DNA from 2 places in the Halopseudomonas pelagia genome. Region 2 is predicted to be linked to the other one. Evidence: riboswitches for the same ligand, from Rfam matches in the RefSeq annotation. Region 2 holds a riboswitch; the other holds the start of a gene.

Region 1 (10,464 bases), 2.2 Mb from region 2:
CGCTGACCGAGCATTTGCAGGCCGCCGCAAATCCCCAACAACTTGCCGCCATAACGCAGATGGCGGGTGATCGCATGATCCCAGCCGTACTGGCGCAAAAAAGCCAGATCGGCACTGACGCTTTTGGAGCCCGGCAGAATGATCAGATCCGCTGGCGGAATCGGCTGGCCCGGCCCAATAAACTGTAGGTCGACCTGCGGGTGTAGACGCAATGGGTCAAAGTCAGTGTGATTGCTGATACGCGGCAGTACCGGCACCACCACCCGCAGCGCATCAAGGGTCTTGGCGCCCTGATTGGCATTCACCGCATCCTCGGCCTCCAGATGCAGATCATGCAGGTAAGGCAATACGCCCAGCACCGGCTTGCCAGTGTGCGCCTCCAGCCAGTCAAGGCCAGGCTGCAACAGCGCGATATCGCCGCGGAAACGATTGATGACAAATCCCTTGATCCGCGCTTGCTCGCTTTCCGAGAGCAATGCCAGCGTACCGACCAGGTGGGCAAACACGCCGCCCTTGTCTATATCGGCAATCAGAATCACCGGGCAATCTACCGCCTCGGCAAAGCCCATATTGGCGATATCACCCGCCCGCAAATTGATCTCTGCCGGCGAACCTGCGCCTTCAACCAGGATGGTGTCGTAGCTCGCCAGCAAACGTTGGTGAGACGCCAGTACCGCGCGCAGGGCGGTGGGCTTGTAGGCGTGGTAGGCCACCGCATCCATGCAGCCAATCGCATGGCCATGAATAATGACCTGAGCGCCCACATCGGTATTGGGCTTGAGCAGCACCGGGTTCATATCGGTATGCGGCTCCAGGTGCGCGGCCTGGGCCTGCACCGCCTGAGCGCGGCCGATCTCACCGCCATCGACCGTCACCGCCGCATTCAATGCCATGTTCTGTGGTTTGAACGGCGCCACCTTGACGTCCTGATGACGCAACCAACGGCATAGCGCTGTTACCAGTGTGCTCTTGCCCGCATCCGAGGTGGTGCCCTGAATCATCAGCGTACTCATACGCCCGCCCTCGCTGGCGTGCTGAAATGCATATCAGCCAATGCCGCGTGCAACCGCTGCCAGGCGGACTCACTGCCGGGCAAACCGATGCGCAATGCCGCTGGCTGGTCGAACAATCTGAGCAGAATGCCTTGGCGGGCCAACGCCGCATGGATATCTGCGGCCTGGGGATGCGGGACCCACTGGAACAGCGCGCAACCGCCTGCTGGGCTCAGGCCATGTTCGGTCAGCAACTCTACCAAGCGCTGCCCATCACGCCGCAAACGCGCCCGCCACAAAGTCTGCGTAGTGTGATCGGCGAGCACCGCCTTGCCCACCGCCCGTGCAGGACCGCTGACGCTCCAGGGCCCGAGCTGCCGCTGCAATGCGACGAGCATCCCTGCCTCACTCAGCACAAAGCCTAATCGCACGCCGGCAAGGCCGAAGAATTTGCCCAGCGAGCGCAGCACAATCAGACCTGGGCGGTCGCTGAATTCAGCCAGGCTGTGCTCCGGCGCGATATCTGCAAAGGCTTCATCGACGATAAGACACCCGCCGCGTCGGTGTAACTGCTCGTGCCATTCCAGCAGCGTTTCAACATCGATCTGAGTGCCGGTTGGATTATTCGGATTGACCACCACCAGCACATCAAGACGCTCCAGATGGCTGGCTACACCAACCTGATCCAGGCCGATAGTCTCGTGCCCCGCCCTTTCCCAGGCGTAGCGATGTTCCGCATAGCAGGGTTCGATAAAACCCACGCGAGCGGATGCAAACAGCTGCGGTAACGTTTGAATCGCCGCCTGTGAGCCTGCCACCGGCAGCGCTTGGGCGGCACCGTAATACCCCGCGGCAATTGTCTCCAGGCCGTCGCCCTCCTCCGGCAACCGTGCCCAGATGGCCGGGCCCAAGGCCGGCAGCGGCCATACATAAGGCGCCAGCCCGGTGGACAGATCAAGCCAGTCCTCGACGGCAATGCCGTAGTGCGCTGCGGCCTGGCGTAACCGACCGCCGTGTTCAAGCATACAAAAGCCCCCAGAGCACCGCGAGTGTCAGTAACCAGAGCACTACACCCTGGCGGACCAGCTTTACGGCGCGATCAATATCCTCAGCCTTTGCCTGCGGCCCGGCGCCCAAAGTGGGCCGCTGGTGCAGCTCGCCCTGATAAATTGCCGGCCCACCCAGGCTGACATTCAACGCCCCGGCCCCGGCGGCCATCACCGGACCGGCGTTGGGGCTGTCCCAGGCCGGCGCCTGGATGCGCCAGCAGTGCAATGCCTGGCGTGTACGCCCGCACAGGGCATAGGTCAGCGCAACCAGCCTGGCCGGCAGATAATTGAGCGCATCATCCAGCCGCGCCGCGGCCCAGCCAAACTGGCGAAACCGCGCATTGCGGTAGCCCCACATCGCGTCCAGCGTATTGCTCAAGCGGTACAGCACCACACCCGGCGCACCTAGCAGGGCGAACCAGAACAGCGCGGCAAATACTGCGTCGCTGCCGTTTTCCAATACCGACTCGGTAGTGGCGCGAGCTATGCCCTCCTCGTCCAGCTCATCGGTCTGGCGGCTGACCATATAGCTCACGCGCAATCGCGCCTCGGCCAGATCACCCTCGCGCAACGCCTTAATGACGGGTTCGGCATGCTCAGCCAGGCTGCGTAGTCCGATGGCCAGGTACAGCAGCAGCAATGAAAAAACCCAGCCAATGATCGGCAAGCTCGCCAGCGCCCAGGCGCCCAGCGTCAGCGGCAGCACCGCCAGGGCCCAGGCCAGCAACCCGCGACCACGCCGCGCGCTATCGCGGTTCAAGGTGGCTTCCAGGTAATCGGCAAAAAGACCGAAGCCGACCAGCGGGTGCCAGCGTTTCGGTTCACCCAGAAAGTGATCAAGCAGTAGCGCACCGATCAGCCAAGGGGCGCTCAGCACGGCGGCGCTCAGCACTGACGCTGATCCCATTGGCGGATCAACTCATGCAACTGGTCCAGCCCGATGGTCAGCGCCGAGATGCCGGGCTGCAGAATATCCGGCGATTTTATTTCGAACAGCTGCTCATTGCTTAGCGCCGGAATCCCCGGCCAGCCGGGCCGGTCAAACAGATGTTCAGGCCGGAAGCGCTTGCCGCACCAGGAGCCGATAATCAGATCCGGCGCGCGGCGCACCACTTCCTGCGGGTCAGTGATATAGCGCTGTTTGGCTTTCGGGTGGTGACTGAGCTCGGCAAAACAGTCTTCCCCGCCGGCCAGTTCGATCAGCTCGCTCACCCAGCGAATGCCGGAAATCAACGGACCATCCCACTCTTCGAAATACACCTTGGGTCGACGGGTCAGTTGCGCTGCCTGCTGGCGCACCCTATCCATGCTCAGCTGCAACTCAGCAACCAAAGCCTCGGCTTTATCACCGGCGTGCACCAACGCGCCCAGAGTTTCGATCATGCGCAGGATGCCGGCGATATCGCGCTGATTGAACAGGTGAACTTCCAGCCCCTCGCGGGCCAGTTCCGCGGCCATATCGGCCTGCAGATCACAGTAGCCAAGTACCAGGTCCGGCTTGAGTGCGAGAATCTTTTCGGTCTTGGCACTGATAAAAGCCGAGACCTTGGGCTTTTCCTTGCGGGCCTGCGGCGGGTGGACGGTAAACCCGGAAATACCCACAATGCGATCCTGTTCGCCCAGGCGATACAGCACTTCGCAGGTTTCGGTGGACAGGCAGACAATGCGTTGCGGGCCTTTCATCACAGCTCCCATTTATCTGTAAATAACAGTTCGGACAGCGGCCTGGGGTTGGTCCAGCCTTGCTCGACCAGCATCGGCTCGGCGTAGAACGCTTCAACCGGGCCCAGGCACAGCACCGCCACCGGTTTGGCATCCGCCGGCATGCCGAGCAGCTCTGCCAGCGCCTGCGGATCGAACAACGAAACCCAACCCAGGCCTAGCCCTTCGGCACGGGCAGCCAGCCACAGATTCTGAATTGCGCAGGCGACCGAGGCCAGATCCATTTCCGGCAGCGTCCGGCGGCCAAACACATGTTGCTCGCGGCCGTCCGGCAACGCAGCTACCAGCAACTCGGCGCAGTCGCGAATGCCTTCAACCTTGAGCCGCATAAAATCCTCGGCACGTTCACCCAGTGCTTCTGCGGTGCGCTGCCGCTCTTCCTCAACCAGCTGATGAATGGCGGTGCGTAAACCCGGCTGGGTAATGCGTACAAAGCGCCAGGGCTGCATCAGCCCGACACTGGGCGCCTGATGGGCGGCTTCCAGCAGGCGTGACAACTGCTCAGCAGGCACCTCACCGCCGCTGAAATGGCGCATATCCCGCCGTTCGCGAATCGCCCGGTACACCGCCGCACGCTCGGCGTCGGAGAAATCCGCTGTACTCATGGGCGCATGCCGTTCATGGGCAAAACAGAGCCGCTGCCGCCTGGGGGTTGCCCGGCAGATACAGGTGGATATAAGACGCCGTCAGCCGCCCGATCCGCCATACCGCCTCGGCGGTGCGCTTGTAATTCGGGCATTCGCCGCGCACCAGCGGCTCCAGTTCACATTCGATGGAGGAATGATGAAAGGTATGCCCGCGTAAGGTGCCTTCCGGCAGCGCAACTTCCTGCAACGCCAGCGCAGTCAGGCGCTTCTGCATGGTCGCACGACCCGGCAACAGGCCGACCAGCTCGGCGCTTTGCCCCTCGGCATCCGTCAGTGATTCGCACAGATAGAGCATGCCGCCGCATTCGGCGTGAATCGGCTTGCCGGCATCATGGTGCTCGCGGATAGCAGCCTGCATCGCCTGGTTGCCGCCCAACTCGGCCAGATGCAGTTCGGGATAACCGCCCGGCAGATACAGGCTGTCGATCTCGGGCAGTTGGGTATCGGTCAGCGGCGAGAAGAACAGCAGCTCCGCGCCCAGTTGCGCCAGCAGATCCAGATTGGCCTGGTAGATAAAGGCAAAGGCGCTATCCCGCGCCACACCGATACGTACGCCTGCCAGCGCTGCACTAGATGTACCAGCTGGAGCAGCCTCCGGCGCGCTGAAGCGAATCGGCGCAGGTAACTGGGTATCAGCACTGGCCAGTAGCGCATCGGCTGCCGCATCCAGCCGGGCATCCAGATCCGCCAGCTCATCCGCCTGCACCAAACCCAGATGCCGACTCGGCAAGCCGATGGCTTCACTGCGCGGCAGCGCGCCGAACCAGGCACAACTATCGGGCAGGCAATCGCGCAGTATCTCGCCATGCCGGGCACTGCCAACCTTGTTGGCCAGCACCCCGGCAAAGGGCAAGCCAGCCTGATAGCTCGCCAGGCCGTGGGCCATGGCGCCAAAGGTCTGGGCCATGCCGGAGCCATCGATCACCGCCAGCACCGGCACCCCAAAGCAGCGCGCCAGATCCGCCGCTGAGGGCGTACCGTCAAACAGCCCCATGACCCCTTCAATCAGAATCAGGTCGGACTCGGCGGCCGCCTTGCTGAGTAGCTTGCGGCTTTCCTGCTCACCGATCATCCACAGATCGATCTGATAGACCGGTCGCCCGCTGGCGCGCTGCAGTATCATCGGATCGAGAAAGTCCGGTCCGCACTTGAACACCTGCACCCGTTTGCCCTGCCGACTATGCAGCCGGGCCAAGGCTGCGGTGATGGTGGTCTTGCCCTGCCCTGAAGCAGGCGCGGCGATCAGCAGTGCCGGGCACTGCTGCTCTGTGACGACGGATTCGGTCAAAACTCCACTCCCTTCTGCGCCTTGATGCCGGATTTGAATGCATGCTTAACCACGCCCATCTCGGTCACGGTATCGGCAGCGTCTATCAGAGCCGGTGGCGCGCCACGACCGGTGACCACCACATGCTGGGCCATGGGTCGCGAGCCGATATCCTGTAATACCTGATCCAGCGACAGGTACCCGTATTTCAGCGCAATATTCAGCTCATCCAGCACCACCAGCGCTACCGTGGGATCGCTCATCAGTTCCACCGCCACCGCCCAGGCGGCTTGCGCCTTGGCGATATCGTCCTGACGGTCCTGGGTTTCCCAAGTAAAGCCGGCGCCCATGACGTGGTAGCGCACCTGCTCGGGAAAGCGCCGGAAGAAGGTTTCTTCTCCGGTGCTGCGCGCGCCCTTGATAAACTGCACGATGCCCACTTGCAAGCCGTGACCCAGACTGCGAGCAGCCATGCCGAAGGCCGAACTGCTCTTGCCTTTGCCGTTGCCAGTCAGCACCAGCAGCAGGCCGTGCTCTTCCTGAGCCTGGGCAATTTTCTCGTCGACAATGGCCTTCTTGCGCTGCATGCGCAGCCGATGACGCTCGTCGCGTTCGGCGCTATCGCTCATGCCTGGCGGCCTTGCTGCGCCTCACGCACCGCATAAACACGCATAACGATATAGATCACCGCAGCCGCACCCACATACAACGCCATGCTGCTCAGGTATTGCGGATAGTAGGTTGCGATGCGCTCAAGCATGCCGGAGAAAGTCGGGTTGTCGTAACGGCCGGAGAAAAAGTAGAAACCGCCGCTGGAAAACAGCTGACATACCAGTGCGCTGCTGAGCACGGCAGGGATCAGTACCAGCAGTGAGCTCAATTGCTCACGGTGCCAGCGCGCATACAGGCGGCCACCGAACCACAGCGCAGCATAGGCTGGCAACAGCATCCAATAGGCAACAGTCATGCAATGATGCCCGGCGTTGGTCCAGCCCACGCTCATAATGTCCATAAAGGTGGTTTGCAAAAACAGTAGAGGAAATACCCAGCGCGGCTTGAGCAACACACCGGCGAGGAAGAACACCGCCCAGGACGCGCTGGGCAGATTGACCAGGCTGAAATGGCTGCCACGGTTCATGGCGACCAGCAAAACAAGTACGATACCGATAGCCACCTGGCTACGTCTGGACAGTTCTAACATGGGTCATCCTCCTTGGATGGTTTTTAAGAAACAGGCGCTTTACAGCGCCTGGTAACGCAAAGTCAGATAGCCAGCCCGGCCCTGTTGCTGATAGGTCGCGGCGGTCTCGTAGTCGGTGTCGAACAGGTTGCTGATGCGCGCCTGCAGGCGCCAGGTATCACTCAACTGATATTCCGAGCGCAGATCGACGGTGTTGTAGCCGGACAACTCGGTGGTATTGGCGGCGTTATCCCAGCGCCGGCCTTCCACGTGCAGGCTGGCACCCAGGCCGACTCGGCCGAACCGACGGTCCAGATCCAGATTGAATATCTGCTCGGCCCGCCGCGGCAACAGATAGCCCTGGCCTGCTCGGTTTGATTCGTTGGCCGGGTCCTGCAGGGTGAGATTGCTGCTCAGGTCCCACCCCAGTACTTGGCTGACCGCCGATAGCTCGACGCCGTTGATCACCGCCTTGTCGATATTCTGCGCGCGCAAACCAGCGCCTTGATTGAAGTAGGCGATCAGATCGTCGATCTCGTTGCGGTACACCGCTACCGCCCAGCTGCCCCAGGCGTGCGCGCCATCCAGACCCAGTTCAAGGCTGCGCGAGGTTTCCTCGGAAATAGCCGGATTGCCAAAGCTGGGATGATAGAGCTGGTTGAAGGTCGGCGCCTTGAATGCGGTGCCGTAGCTGGCGCTGGCACGCAGGCTATCGCTGATGCTGTAGCCATAGCCGATGCTGCCGGTGTTGTAGGTGCCGTGCTGCTCGTTGTCGTCATGGCGAGCGCTGAGTTGCAGTTCGTGCCGCCCCAGCTGCGCCAGGTATTGGGCGTAGGCGCCGTGGTTATCGCGGCTGTCTTCGGCAAAATCAGTGCTGCCGTTGACCGAGTCCTGCAACAGGTCATAGCCCAGTGTCAGCACCTGCCCGGGCTTGAGCTGAACATCGTTTTGCCAGCTGAAGCTATCGCGACGGGTATCAATCCGCGTGTTGAATACATTGCCGTTGAAGGTATCGACTTTGTCTTCGCTGCGCCCTGCCTGCAGCGTCACCAGCCAGGGATCGGTCGGGGTAAAGCGCGCGCGCAAGCCGTGGGTACGCAGCAGATTGTCAGCGTTGGCCTTGAAGCCGGAGTCGTAATCATTGTGTGAACGCACCTCGATGACATGGCCATCCAGCTCCAGGCCATTATCGAAGCGATAGCCGGCGGTCATGTTCGCCGACCACTCGCGATAGCCGTCGTTATCCGGCTCAGGCGACGGCGCGCGCGGCCGCGCGTCAATACCCCGCGTACCCATGCTGGTCGCGCCCAGGTTGTACCAGGCGTTGCCCAGCCCGCCGGACACGCCGGCGCTACCCGCGTGATAGTTACGGCTACCGGCGGTGGCCGAAGCCCAGGGCTTGGCGCCCTGTTGCTCACCGCGACGGGTAAAGATCTGAATCACACCGCCTATGGCTTCGGAGCCATACAGGCTGGAGCGCGGGCCGCGCACCACTTCGATGCGTTCGATCTGCTCTACCGGCAAGTTCTGCAGGGCCACATCGCCGGTGGTCGCCGAACCCAGGCGTATGCCGTCGATCAACACCAGTACATGATTGCTGTTGGTACCGCGAATACCCAGCGCCTCGTTCTTGCCATGGCCGCCGGTATTGGTGATGTTGATGCCCGGCACCCGGCGCAGCAATTGCGCCACGCTGGTCGCTTGCAAGCGCTCAATCTCCGCGCGCTCGATTACGCTGACCGAGGCGATGCCCTGGCTGGCGGACAAGGAGGAACGCGTGGCGGTGACCACCTGATCATTCAAGCTGACGGAGTTGGCGAAGGAGAACGAGGACAGGCCCATGCAGGCCACCGCTACAGAAGCGGGAAAAGAACTGATAATGCGGTTACTGGACATGCGATTTCTGGCTCCGTCGTACCTACCCGTACGACACTGCTGAGAGGTAGCAGTCGGCGAAGCAAAAGGCAGACGGATCCGGCACAGCAGGAGACCGCACACCCGCAAAGCCCGCCGCTCTGCTGTGATATGCGTCAGGCCGGTCTCCGGGCTTGCGAGCGGATCCAATGATCCCGTCACCGCACCTTCCCATGCCGTTGGCACAGTGGTGTATGGCGGTGACGTGCCAGCCGATTCACATCGACTGACGCTCGCTTACCGTTGCGGGGGCAGCGCCGGAATTGTCTGCAACTGGCAGACGCACCGGCTTCCCAGTTTCACCCGCTGATTAGGCATCAGCGGGCACCTGAAGCGGGGTGAAGATTAGTGATTTTGTAACAAAGCGTCAACGCATTCTTGCCCTGCATCTGCCCAGCAGTTGCCAGATCAAGCCGAGACAGCCGCCTCGACCTTGCGCTGTTTTTCATACAAAAAGCGCAGCACGGCCTGGCGGTACTGGTTGTATTTTGGGTTGTCTGCCAGCGCGATCCTGTCACGCGGACGCGGCAAATCTATGTCCAGAATTTCACCGATAGTTGCCGACGGCCCATTGGTCATCATCACGATACGGTCGGACAGCAGCACCGCCTCATCCACATCGTGAGTGATCATGATCACGGTATTTTTCAGGTCGTTCTGGATGCGCATGACTTCGTCCTGCAGGTGGGCGCGGGTCAATGCATCCAGCGCGCCGAAGGGCTCATCCAGCAACAGCACCTTGGGTTCCATGGCCAATGCGCGGGCGATACCGACACGCTGCTTCATGCCGCCGGAGATTTCGCTCGGCAGTTTGTCCAGCGCGTGGCTCATATGCACCATGTTCAAATTGTGCCGCACCCATTCGTCCTTTTCCTTGGCGTTCTTGCTGCGCCAGACCTTGTTCACCGCGATGGCGACGTTCTGATACACCGTCAGCCAGGGCAGCAGGGAATGATTCTGGAATACCATGCTACGGTCCGGGCCTGGATCGCTGACTTCCTTGCCATCCAGAATCACCGCGCCGGAGGTGGAATCCATCAGGCCGGCCACGATATTCAGCACTGTGGACTTGCCGCAGCCGGAGTGGCCGATGATGGAAATGTATTCGCCCCGCGCCACACTCAGGTTGATATCCACCAGCACCTCGGTGGACATCTTGCCGGTGGTGAAGGTCTTGGAGACTTTTTCGATATTCAGATAACGACTCATATGCTGCTCCTTAACTGGCTGAGGTGCCGCGGGTAACCAGGCGACCAATCCAGGCCACCAGGCGATCCAGGAAGAATCCCACCACGCCGACGTAGATCAGGGCCAGGATGATGTCGCTGATCAGCGACGCGTTCCACGCATCCCAGATAAAGAAACCTATGCCTACGCCGCCAATCAGCATTTCCGCTGCGACGATCGCCAGCCAGGACAGACCCACACCGATACGCAACCCGGAGAAGATATAGGGCGCGGCCGCAGGCAACATGATCTTGCCGAAGTACTCGAATCCATTCAGCCGCAGCACCCGGGCAACGTTGCGGTAATCTTCTGGGATATTGCGCACGCCCACCGAGGTATTGATGATGATCGGCCAGATCGCGGTGATGAAGATGACGAAGATCGCCGAGGGGTTACTGTCCTGAAAACCCGCCAGTGACAGCGGCAGCCAGGCCAGCGGCGGCACGGTACGCAGCACCTGGAACAC
Region 2 (10,464 bases):
TCCGTCGCCGGTCATCATCGGTATGGTGTTCTCCGGAAGCGGCATCTGCATCTCCGCCATATCTGCCATACCCCGCTCGCCCATGACCATGTAATCCGGGATCAGACTATTGATCTGGGTAACCACCTTGCGATGATCAACACCCAACATCGTCGGCACGTCGTGGCCCATGGCGTTCATGGTGTGGTGGCTCTTGTGGCAGTGAAAAGCCCAATCACCCAAATCGCTGGCGATAAACTCGATCTGCCGCATCTGACCAACGGCTACGTCCGTGGTCACCTCCGGCCAGCGTGCACCGCGCGGTACCGGCCCACCGTCGGTCCCGGTAACTTCAAACTCGTGGCCGTGCAGATGTATCGGGTGGTTGGTCATGGTCAGGTTGCCGACGCGAATCCGCACCTTGTCATCCTTGCGCGCAACCAGGGGATCAATTCCAGGAAAGACCCTGCTGTTGAACGTCCAGATATTGAAGTCAAGCATCTCCATGATCTTGGGTGTGTAGCTTCCCGGCTCGACGTCATAGGCGTTAAGTAGAAAACAGTAATCGCGGTCTACCTCGTCAATATTGGGATGAGCATCGCGCGGGTGGGTTACCCAGAAGCCCATCATGCCCATGGCCATCTGCACCATCTCATCCGCATGCGGGTGATACATAAAGGTGCCGGGGCGCTTGGCTTCGAACTCATACACGTAGGTTTTGCCTGCCGGGATAGCACGCTGATTCAAGCCGGCTACCCCATCCATGCCGTTGGGCAAACGCTGCCCATGCCAATGGATACTGGTATGTTCCGGCAGCTTGTTGGTAACAAAAATACGGACCCGGTCCCCCTCTACCACTTCAATGGTAGGCCCAGGCGATTGGCCGTTATAGCCCCAGAGATGGGCATTGAAGCCTGGGGCCATCTCTCGCACTACCGGTTCAGCAACCAGGTGAAACTCCTTTACACCGTTATTCATGCGCCAGGGCAGCGTCCAGCCATTCAGCGTCACAACCGGCTTGTAAGGCCTGCCAGTATTCGGCTCCAGCGGCGCCATGGTCTCCGGGCTGCTCTGAATTACTGGCTCGGGCAACCCCGCCAAAGAAACCCGGCTGACCGAAGAGGCAGCAACGGCTGCCGTTATGGCACCCGCGCCCATAAAGAAATCACGTCGTGAAACCATGTTAGTGCCCTCCGGCGGGGGAAGCGGGTGTGGTGGAAGCGCTATTGGCCTCGCTCGGCGTTACTGGCCCAAAACGAACCAGGTCCAGTTCAGACTGAGCCACCCAGAAGTCACTCTGGGCCTGCAGATAACGATTGACTGTGGAGATCTGCTCCCGCGCATCAGCAAGTAGCTCGAATACACCGATAAACATGCCGTTGTAGAGCAACATGTTTTCCTCACTGATACGCTTGCGCAGGGGGACGATTTCATCACGATAATGCGCTGCCACATCCCAGGCTGTGCGATAAGCCTGATAGCTCTCCCGTACCTGCGAACGCGCATTGATTGCGACTTCGGCGGTCCGCTGCAGCTGCTGCATGTATCGCGCCTCGTTGCCGGCCATGCGAGCACCGCTCCAATCGAACAACGGAAGCTCAACGGTAATTTCATAGCCACGTTGCACGGGCTCTTCGTTGGAGCTGTTATTGCTGATGCCCAGTTCCAGCACATTGATAAAGCGCGTTGCCTTACCCAGCTTCAGGTTGGTTGCCAGGCGCTCGGCACCCTGCTGGGCCGCCTGGACATCCAGGCGACTGGCCATGGCCTGCTGCTCGATATCTGGCTGGTCCAATGGCTCAGCAGGCACATCCGGCAGCCGCTCTGGCAGGGTGAAATTCGTCTGCTCACCCCATAAACCAAGCAAGCGGACCAGCCGCTCATGGCTGGCGACCTGCTCTTGTCTGGCCTGCAGGTGAGACAGTGCTGCTTCCGCGTAAAAGCTCTGCTCACGGGCTTTCTGCAAGGCACTGTAGTTACCCACGGCGGCCATACGATGAGCCATTTCCGCGCCTGCATCAGCCGCCTGCAGAACCTGCTCGCTATAAGCCAGACTCTGCTGCGCTGCGACCGCGCGATACCAGGCTATACGCGTATCCGTTGCCAACCGCATCACCGACAAGCTGACTTCCCGCTGTACCTGCGCATTCTGGCCATCAGCTATGCGACGGGTTAAGGGCAAGGCGATCAAGCTGCCCAGATTAAGGTGCAGCCCCCGCTCCCACTCCACTTCGCTGCCACGCGTCATGCGCCCGATGGAAAAGCCGGGATTCGGTAAACGGCTCGCCTGTACCCGCTGCGCATCAGCGATACCCAGATCAAACAAGCGAGCTTGCAGCCCGGGATTGTTCATCAGCGCAATTTCCACTGCACTTTCCAGCGCTAACGGCTCAGCCAGAAGCTCGGCGATACGCTCGCGGACCACCGGCGGCTGATCCTGCTCGGTGGCCCAATGCAGCGAATCCTGCCCGGTCAGCTCGGCGCTCTGTTGCTGAACCTGTTCAAGGCTACTCTGAGGCGCCAGCCCCGCGCAGCCCGCCAGGGTCAACAGCAGCACGCCGGTGGAACCCAAACGCGCGAGAGCCGTATTGGTCTTGTTCATAACCAGCTCCTTAATGATGTTGATGCGGATTGGCGTCGCCGCCAGCATCGGCAGCGTTATCAATGTCGGCATCAGCGCCATCATCTTGCGACTGGCTGGCCTCCCATACCTCTGCCGCATAGGCTTGCCAACCGCCTATACGGCCGACGGTAGCATTGGCCTCACGCCAGTCGCCGGGAGTCTGGTGCTCAAAGCCTCGATAGCTGTGCAATGGAGATTGGTAAGTCACTGGCGGGACGACGTCGGCGCCAGATGGATCGGGCTGGTTTGCCTGGGCGTGACTGTGCCACGCCAGAACGGCTAATAAGCCGCCAATACAATACATTGGGGAAAACATGACCACCTCTGCGATCAGATCGGTGTTACCGATCAGAAATGTTCAGCTCAACAGGAGCCGTTATCGTTTCAGAGGAGGACGGTGCGGGGAGGTCGTTTGAGTGGCTCGGGGGTTTGCCCGACAAACAATAGATAGGCCGGTACGCCAGAGAGTACCGGAGCAAACACAGCCAAAGGCTCGCTGTTGCAACTGGTCAGAGCACTGATGCCATGACAACTGACCGCGCAAAGCACACACCCGCTATGCACCACTTGGCCGGTGTCATCATGGGCCTGCTCGGCCATCGCATGATGGGCATGCTCAACTGGCATCTCGTTCTGCTGCGTGGCAGGAGGTGTAGCTGCACAAGACGTAGAAAACGCACCCGCAACTGCCTGGGCCGGGATGATCAAGATCATCAGCCAAAGCAGACAGGTACGTAGTACGCCAGTTTTCATTGAGCATCCTGAAGGAATTGTTATACGCAGGTTAACGCTGAGACGAACAATAATCCAGCCACCGATGTAACCAGGTGCCTCTTTCGATCTCACCAGGCTGACCCGTGTTTATCTGAGGGCACAAAGCGCTCGGTTACTATTGAACCAAGCGCTGACTGAACCACCACATCTCGAGAAAATCGACAACTCAGCGAAGGGCTCTCTAGAATTCACGCAACGACTTCTTAATTACCGGCGGCGGATCCGGGGGCAGGTCTGATGAACTCGCTATTTTTTCTCGTTCCTGGCGTTCCTCACAGCCGCCATAATGCCAGTGTCACCAACGCCGTCGCTCTCGCGCCGAAAACAACGGGGCTTGGTGATCCAGATTGGTTGTAGCCTGAGCTTGTTTTATTTTTATGACGTCTACAGTTGATTGACCGCTCCATTAGCCTTGGGTAATGTTCAGCCGGTTGCCGATTCGCCAGATAAACGAGGTATGTACATGGCCAAGAAAAAAGTCGCCGTGGATTTTGAACAATCGCTGGGCGACCTGCAAAAACTGGTCGAGCGGCTGGAAAGTGGCGAACTCAGCCTGGAAGATTCATTAACGGCGTTCGAGCAGGGCGTGGCGCTGACCCGCGATTGCCAACAGGCGCTGAGCCAGGCAGAACAGAAAGTGCAGCTACTGGTCGAGCAACACGGCAACCTGACCACTGAACCCTTTGACGGACCCGCTGAATGAGCGATTTCGGTGCCTATCTTAGCGCCTGCCAACACCGCATCGACACCTACCTGACGCAACAGCTACAGACCGGAGAACCGCGGCTGGAACGGTTGTTTTCAGCGATTCGTTACAGTGTGACGCACGGCGGCAAACGTATTCGTCCCATGCTCGCCTATGCCTGCTGCGAAGCGCTTGGCGGCCGGCCAGAGCAGGCCGATACCGCCGCCGCAGCGGTTGAGGCAATTCATGCGTATTCGCTGATCCATGACGATCTGCCGGCAATGGATGACGACGATCTGCGCCGCGGGCATCCCACCTGCCATATCGCCTATGACGAGGCCACGGCCATTCTTGCCGGCGATGCGCTGCAAGCCCTGGCGTTTCAGTGGCTGGCTCAGGCCACTGCCCTGCAGGTGAACACCCGGCTGCGCATGATCGAGGTACTGGCTACGACTGCAGGTCCGAACGGCATGGTCGGTGGTCAGGCGATTGATCTGGGCGCCGTGGGTGAGAAGCTTGACCTACCAACGCTGGAGAAAATGCACCGGCACAAGACCGGCGCGTTGATTCGCGCCAGCGTACAACTCGGTGCTCTGGCCAGCGAGCAGGTCAGCGAAGAGCAGCTCAAGGCGCTGGGCGTTTATGCCGACTGTATCGGCCTGGCCTTCCAGGTTCAGGACGACATTATCGACATCGAAAGCGACACCAGCATACTCGGCAAACAACAGGGTGCTGACCTGGCTCGCGACAAGCCTACCTACCCAGCGTTATTAGGTCTGGATGGCGCGCGAGCACTGGCTGACACGCTGCGCCTGCAAGCCATTGAGGCGCTGCAGCCCTTTGCTGACGATGCTCTGCGCCTGCGCCAGCTAGCCGATTTTATTGTACAAAGACGGTTCTAACCCGGCTGCGCTAGTTGGGCTAAGAGGCCGCATCGGTTAAACTGCCGTTTTAATCTTGCCCTGCATGCGGCACCCAGAGCCTGTTTGATGCCAAGCACCTTTCACGAAATACCCCGCGAACGGCCCCACACCCCGTTGCTGGACAGCCTGAACGACACTGCTCGCCTGCGTGAGCTGGACGAAGAGCGTCTGCCGGAACTGGCCGACGAGCTGCGTGCCTACCTGCTGTGGACCGTCAGCCAGACTGGCGGCCATTTCGGTGCAGGCCTGGGCGTGATCGAGTTGACTGTTGCGCTGCACTATATTTACCAAACGCCCGAAGACCGGATCGTCTGGGATGTCGGCCATCAAGCCTACCCACACAAGATTCTGACCGGGCGCCGCGAGCAGATGAGCACCTTGCGCCAGAAAGACGGCCTGGCCGCCTTTCCGCGCCGCCATGAAAGCCCCTACGATACCTTTGGTGTGGGCCACTCCAGTACTTCGATCAGCGCTGGACTGGGCATGGCCGTAGCCTCGCGGCTACAAGGCCTGGACCGTCGGACCGTCGCGGTAATCGGCGATGGCGCACTGACAGCGGGCATGGCCTTCGAGGCGCTCAACCATGCCTCGGACGTCGAAGCCGATATGCTCGTAGTGTTGAATGACAATGATATGTCGATCTCGCGCAATGTCGGCGGCATGTCCAACTACCTGGCGAAGATTCTCTCCAGCCGCACCTACTCGCATATGCGTGAAGGCAGTAAAAAAGTGCTGTCGAAGATTCCGTCTGCCTGGGAACTGGCTCGCCGCACGGAAGAGCACGCCAAAGGCATGCTGGTGCCCGGCACGCTTTTTGAAGAGCTGGGCTGGAACTATATCGGGCCCATCGATGGCCACGACCTGCCAACCCTGATCGCGACCATAGGCAATATGCGCGAACTCAAGGGCCCGCAGTTTTTGCATGTGGTCACGCAAAAAGGCAAGGGTTTCTCCCCGGCTGAAGCCGACCCGATCGGCTATCACGCGATTACCAAACTGGAACCCAAACCCGCCAGTAACGGCATCAGCAAGCCGAAATATTCCAATGTGTTCGGCCAATGGCTGTGTGACATGGCTGCGGAAGATCAGCGCCTCGTGGGTATTACGCCGGCGATGAAAGAAGGCTCTGACCTGATTGCGTTCAGCGAACAGTACCCGAAACGCTATTTCGATGTAGCGATTGCCGAGCAGCATGCAGTTACCCTGGCCGCCGGCATGGCCTGCGAAGGCGCCAAACCGGTGGTGGCGATTTATTCGACCTTTCTGCAGCGTGCCTATGATCAAGTGATCCATGATGTCGCGGTGCAGAATCTGGACGTACTCTTTGCCATTGACCGCGCCGGCCTGGTTGGCGAAGACGGCCCGACGCACGCTGGCAGCTTTGATCTGTCCTTTCTGCGCTGCCTGCCGAATATGCTGATCATGGCGCCAGCCGACGAAAACGAAACCCGTCAGATGCTCAGCACCGGTTTTCTGCATAACGGCCCTGCGGCAGTACGCTACCCACGTGGGACCGGCCCGGGTACGCCCATTAACAGCAGTTTAGAGCCATTGCCAATCGGTAAAGGCCAGCTGACCCGCCAGGGTCAGGGGGTCGCCATCCTCTGTTTCGGCACCCTGCACGCCCAGGCACTCAAAGCTGCCGAGGTACTGGATGCTAGCGTGGCGAATATGCGCTTCGTCAAACCGCTGGACACCGCGCTTATCCAGCAATTGGCCGACAGCCATGAGCTGCTGGTCACGCTGGAAGAAAACGCCATCATGGGTGGTGCCGGCAGCGCAGTGAACGAGTGGCTGCTGAGCCAGGGCAAGCCGGTCAACATTCTGAACCTCGGCTTGCCAGACGTGTATGTGGAACACGCCAAGCCGGCAGAAATGCTCGCTGAATGCGGGCTGGATGCGGCCGGTATCGAAGCTGCCATCCGCCAGCGCCTGCACCTCAACAGCTGACATTTTCCCGCTATTCTCGACGTTGGCCCGGGTTACAGCTCGCGGCCAACACAGCAACAGACTTGACCATCCGCCACTTAGCCCCTAGAGTCCATCCCGCTTCCAGTCGCACTGGGTGCCCTGCCGGCCATCGAACCGCAGGGTGAAACGGGAAGTCGGTGCAACCCCGACGCTGCCCCCGCAACGGTAAAGGATCACAGCCCCCTGATACGGGTCTGTCGGTAATGTGCAACACGCCACTGTACGCCTGCGTATGGGAAGGCCACATTATTTGCATCCTGAGCCCGGAGACCGGCCCTGTGCGTAAAGAACCCTGTGCGTGCCGGTATTCAAAGATCCCGTCTGCCATGGTTCGTAGCTGAGGTGTCGCGGAGGGCGTCACCCGGCCAGTGCATGGCTGCCCTCCGCTCTACCGGCAGATTTCGCTGGCTTCTCGCCCTCCTCAAAAGCGTTTCTTTTGAGGATTCATGATGAACAGAGTACTTTTTCTCGTCCCAGGCCTGCTGGCGTCCGGTATCGCCTTGGCCAACAGTGCGGTAGACCTGCCGGACACGGTCGTCACAGCATCACGGCAAGCACAGTCACTTTCCAGAACACCGGCCGCGACCACCGTTTTTACCCGCAGCGAGATTGAACGTCTGCAGCCCAGCTCTGTTGCAGATCTGCTGCGCCGGGTTCCGGGCGCATCAGTCACCACTACAGGCGGACAGGGTAGCCTTACCTCATTGTCCCTGCGCGGAACCGGCAGCACCCAATCGCTGGTACTGGTCGATGGACAACGCATCGGCAGCGCCTCGGCGGGGCAGCCAAGCCTGGAATTTCTCAATATTGATCAGATCGAGCGTATCGAAGTTATCCGCGGCCCCCGTTCGGCTATCTATGGTTCCGACGCCATCGGCGGTGTAGTGCAGATATTTACCCGCCAGGGAGAGTCTGGCCTCAACCCCAGAGTCACCGCCGGCATCGGCAGCAACAACACCTACCGTCGCCATGTAGGTATGTCCGGAGGCAACCAGCAGACGCGTTTTGATCTGGGCGCCAGCCTCAATGAAACCGCCGGCTTTGACCGTACCCGCCATGAAGAGGCAGGCGACCAGGACGACGACGGTTACCGCAATCGCGCATTCAACGCCTCTCTCAGTCACAATTTTACTGACGACGTCGAAGCAGGTGTTCGCTTGCTCGAGCAGAGCGGTAATACCGAGTACGATCTGAATGGCAATCCTGAAGACGATTTCACGTTAAGCACTGTAGCCACGCACCTGCAATGGCAAGTCAGTCAGCTATGGACCACTCGCCTAGAAGCTGGGCACGCCGAAGACAAGCGCAGCAGTCATTATGATGCCAACGCTTTCGGACCGGCCGCTACCTATAGCTACAACACCTATCGCGACTCTGCCAGTTGGCTTAACAGTCTGCGCCTATCCGAGCAGCACAGCCTGCAAACCGGTGTGGACTGGTATCAGGATCGACTGCGCAGCACCGGCAGCTATCTGCAAACCGAGCGCTACAACCGTGCCGCTTTTGTTCAACACCGATTTGAAGGCGAGGCATATCAGACTGAATTGGGTTGGCGGCATGATGACAACGAGCAATTTGGCAATGCCAACACCTTTAACGCAGCGCTGACTGTGCCGATCACCGACAATCAGCAAGTGGTCGCATCCTACGGGGAGGGCTTCCGCGCACCCACGTTCAACGATCTTTACACTAGCTTCGGTGCAAATCCAAACCTGCGCCCCGAGCGCTCCAAAAGCTATGAACTGCAGTGGCGCGGCCAAGTGCAGGCCGCTCAGTTACAGGCTGCGGCATTCCGCACCGATATTGACGACCTGATTCTGCTTGACCCGTTCTTCACCGCCCAGAACATTAGCCGCGCCCGGATCCATGGTTTGGAGTTGAGCGCCAGCACTCAAGTAGCCGGTTGGGATACGCTGCTCGCAGCAACCTGGCTGGATCCGCGTGATCGTAACAGCGGCAATCAACTGCCACGCCGACCCAAGCGCCTGTTAAGTCTGGATGTGGATCGTCAATTGGGTGTGTTCGGGATTGGTTTCAGCCTTAGCGCCAACAGTCAGCGCTATAACGACCCGGCCAACGAGCAGGAGCTATCCGGCTACGGCCTGGTCGAGGCCCGCGCACGCTGGAACATGACCCCTGCGCTGCGCTGGGATCTGAAAGTAGGCAATCTGCTGGATAAGGATTACAGCCTGGCCAACTATAACTACAACGGTCAGACCTACGGCTACCGGGAGGTCGATATCAACGCCCAGCTATCTGTGAGCTGGACACCTAGCTACTGACAGTACGGCACCGGCCAGCGTCATGCAGCCGGTGCCACCAGCCGACATAAGCGCTGCAAACCATGGACAATTTGCGGCGTTGGTCGAACCAGGCTATCGCCGTTCATTACCTTCAATTGCCCTTCGCGCACCGCTCGCATTTGCGGAAACTGACGCCAGCGTCGAAGCCACGGATGCCCGGCTGCAGGCTGGTCATCCACTACCAGAATCATATCCGGATCTGCCGCAAGCACACTCTCAAGCCCAACCTGGGGTGCGTAAATCGACAGATCTGCAAACACGTTGCGCGCGCCGCAGTGGCGCAAGGCATCACCAATCAACTGGTTATCGCTGACCGTATACAAAGGCTCGTCCCAGAGCTGCACGAATACCCGTGGGGCGTTGTTCGTCACAGGCCGGTGCAGACGCTGCAGTTTCTGCTCATAGCCGCTAAGCAACGTTTCCGCCGCCGCTGGGCGCTCCAGCAAAACGCCCAGTCGACGGGTCATCTGGGTGATATCAGCCAATCGTTGGGGATCAAAACGCTCGACCCGAATACCCCAGGTTTCCAGGGTGTCGAGTAATTCAGGGGGGTTGCCTGAGGTCCAGGCCAGAATCAGATCGGGATTCTGCGCCAGGATCAGCTCGCGGGACAGGCTTTGATGGCTACCGATGCGGGGTACGCTTTCCAGCTCAAGGGGCAGTTGCCCGTCGTCCAGCACACCGACCAGCTGATCTACGGCGTCCAGCTGCACGACCATATCGGTAAGAAACGGCGCCAGACTGACTACCCGGGGAGCCGCTGCCAGCGGTAGGCAAAACAGCAACAGCCCGGCCAGCCAGCCGGCGCGCATCACTTCACCCAGGCACTGGGCGGACGGTACAGCAACATCACGCCCATGCTGGCCAGCACCAGCAACACCAGAGGGACGATTTCGTTGGTGCAGACAAACTGCAGCATGCCCATCCACGCGGGAAACTTGGCGTTCATCAAACCCAACAGCTGTTGCTTGTGCAGGGTTTCCCAAGCCGATTCCGCCTGTGGCTGGTCGCCCAGCGCTTCAGCAGCGATCAACGCGGATTTGTAATGGCGGAAGCGCCAGATGGATAGAAACAGCGTCGCCAGCCCAACGACGAACAGTGGAATAGCCCCCTCAGGCCAGGCGCCCGGCTGCTCGCCAATAAACCATACCAGTGCAATCGGCAATACCAGGGTTACACCCGCCTGCATCCGCCAGTTGCGCTGCA

Evidence for each region. A riboswitch is a leader RNA that binds a small molecule or an ion and turns the genes downstream of it on or off. The one in region 2 is predicted to bind cobalamin.
Region 1: linked by a shared signal. The riboswitch ahead of btuB (TonB-dependent vitamin B12 receptor) and the one ahead of EAO82_RS03870 (TonB-dependent receptor domain-containing protein) in region 2 are both predicted to bind cobalamin.

The regions. Positions count from the first base shown of each region.
Region 1 covers NZ_CP033116.1:3,203,309-3,213,772, forward strand. The annotation lists gene EAO82_RS14885 (cobyric acid synthase) at 1-1,013, opposite strand, end outside; gene cobD (threonine-phosphate decarboxylase CobD) at 1,010-2,017, opposite strand; gene cbiB (adenosylcobinamide-phosphate synthase CbiB) at 2,010-2,930, opposite strand; gene EAO82_RS14900 (cobalamin-binding protein) at 2,927-3,727, opposite strand; gene bluB (5,6-dimethylbenzimidazole synthase) at 3,724-4,368, opposite strand; gene EAO82_RS14910 (cobyrinate a,c-diamide synthase) at 4,382-5,698, opposite strand; gene cobO (cob(I)yrinic acid a,c-diamide adenosyltransferase) at 5,695-6,306, opposite strand; gene EAO82_RS14920 (hypothetical protein) at 6,303-6,878, opposite strand; gene btuB (TonB-dependent vitamin B12 receptor) at 6,918-8,753, opposite strand; cobalamin riboswitch at 8,873-9,118, opposite strand; gene EAO82_RS14930 (ABC transporter ATP-binding protein) at 9,180-9,980, opposite strand; gene ntrB (nitrate ABC transporter permease) at 9,991-10,464, opposite strand, start outside.
Region 2 covers NZ_CP033116.1:804,870-815,333, reverse strand. The annotation lists gene EAO82_RS03905 (multicopper oxidase family protein) at 1-1,161, opposite strand, end outside; gene EAO82_RS03900 (TolC family protein) at 1,163-2,581, opposite strand; gene EAO82_RS03895 (hypothetical protein) at 2,592-2,918, opposite strand; gene EAO82_RS03890 (hypothetical protein) at 2,987-3,355, opposite strand; gene EAO82_RS03885 (exodeoxyribonuclease VII small subunit) at 3,840-4,079, shown strand; gene EAO82_RS03880 (polyprenyl synthetase family protein) at 4,076-4,963, shown strand; gene dxs (1-deoxy-D-xylulose-5-phosphate synthase) at 5,051-6,934, shown strand; cobalamin riboswitch at 7,031-7,249, shown strand; gene EAO82_RS03870 (TonB-dependent receptor domain-containing protein) at 7,405-9,237, shown strand; gene EAO82_RS03865 (ABC transporter substrate-binding protein) at 9,258-10,070, opposite strand; gene EAO82_RS03860 (MFS transporter) at 10,070-10,464, opposite strand, start outside.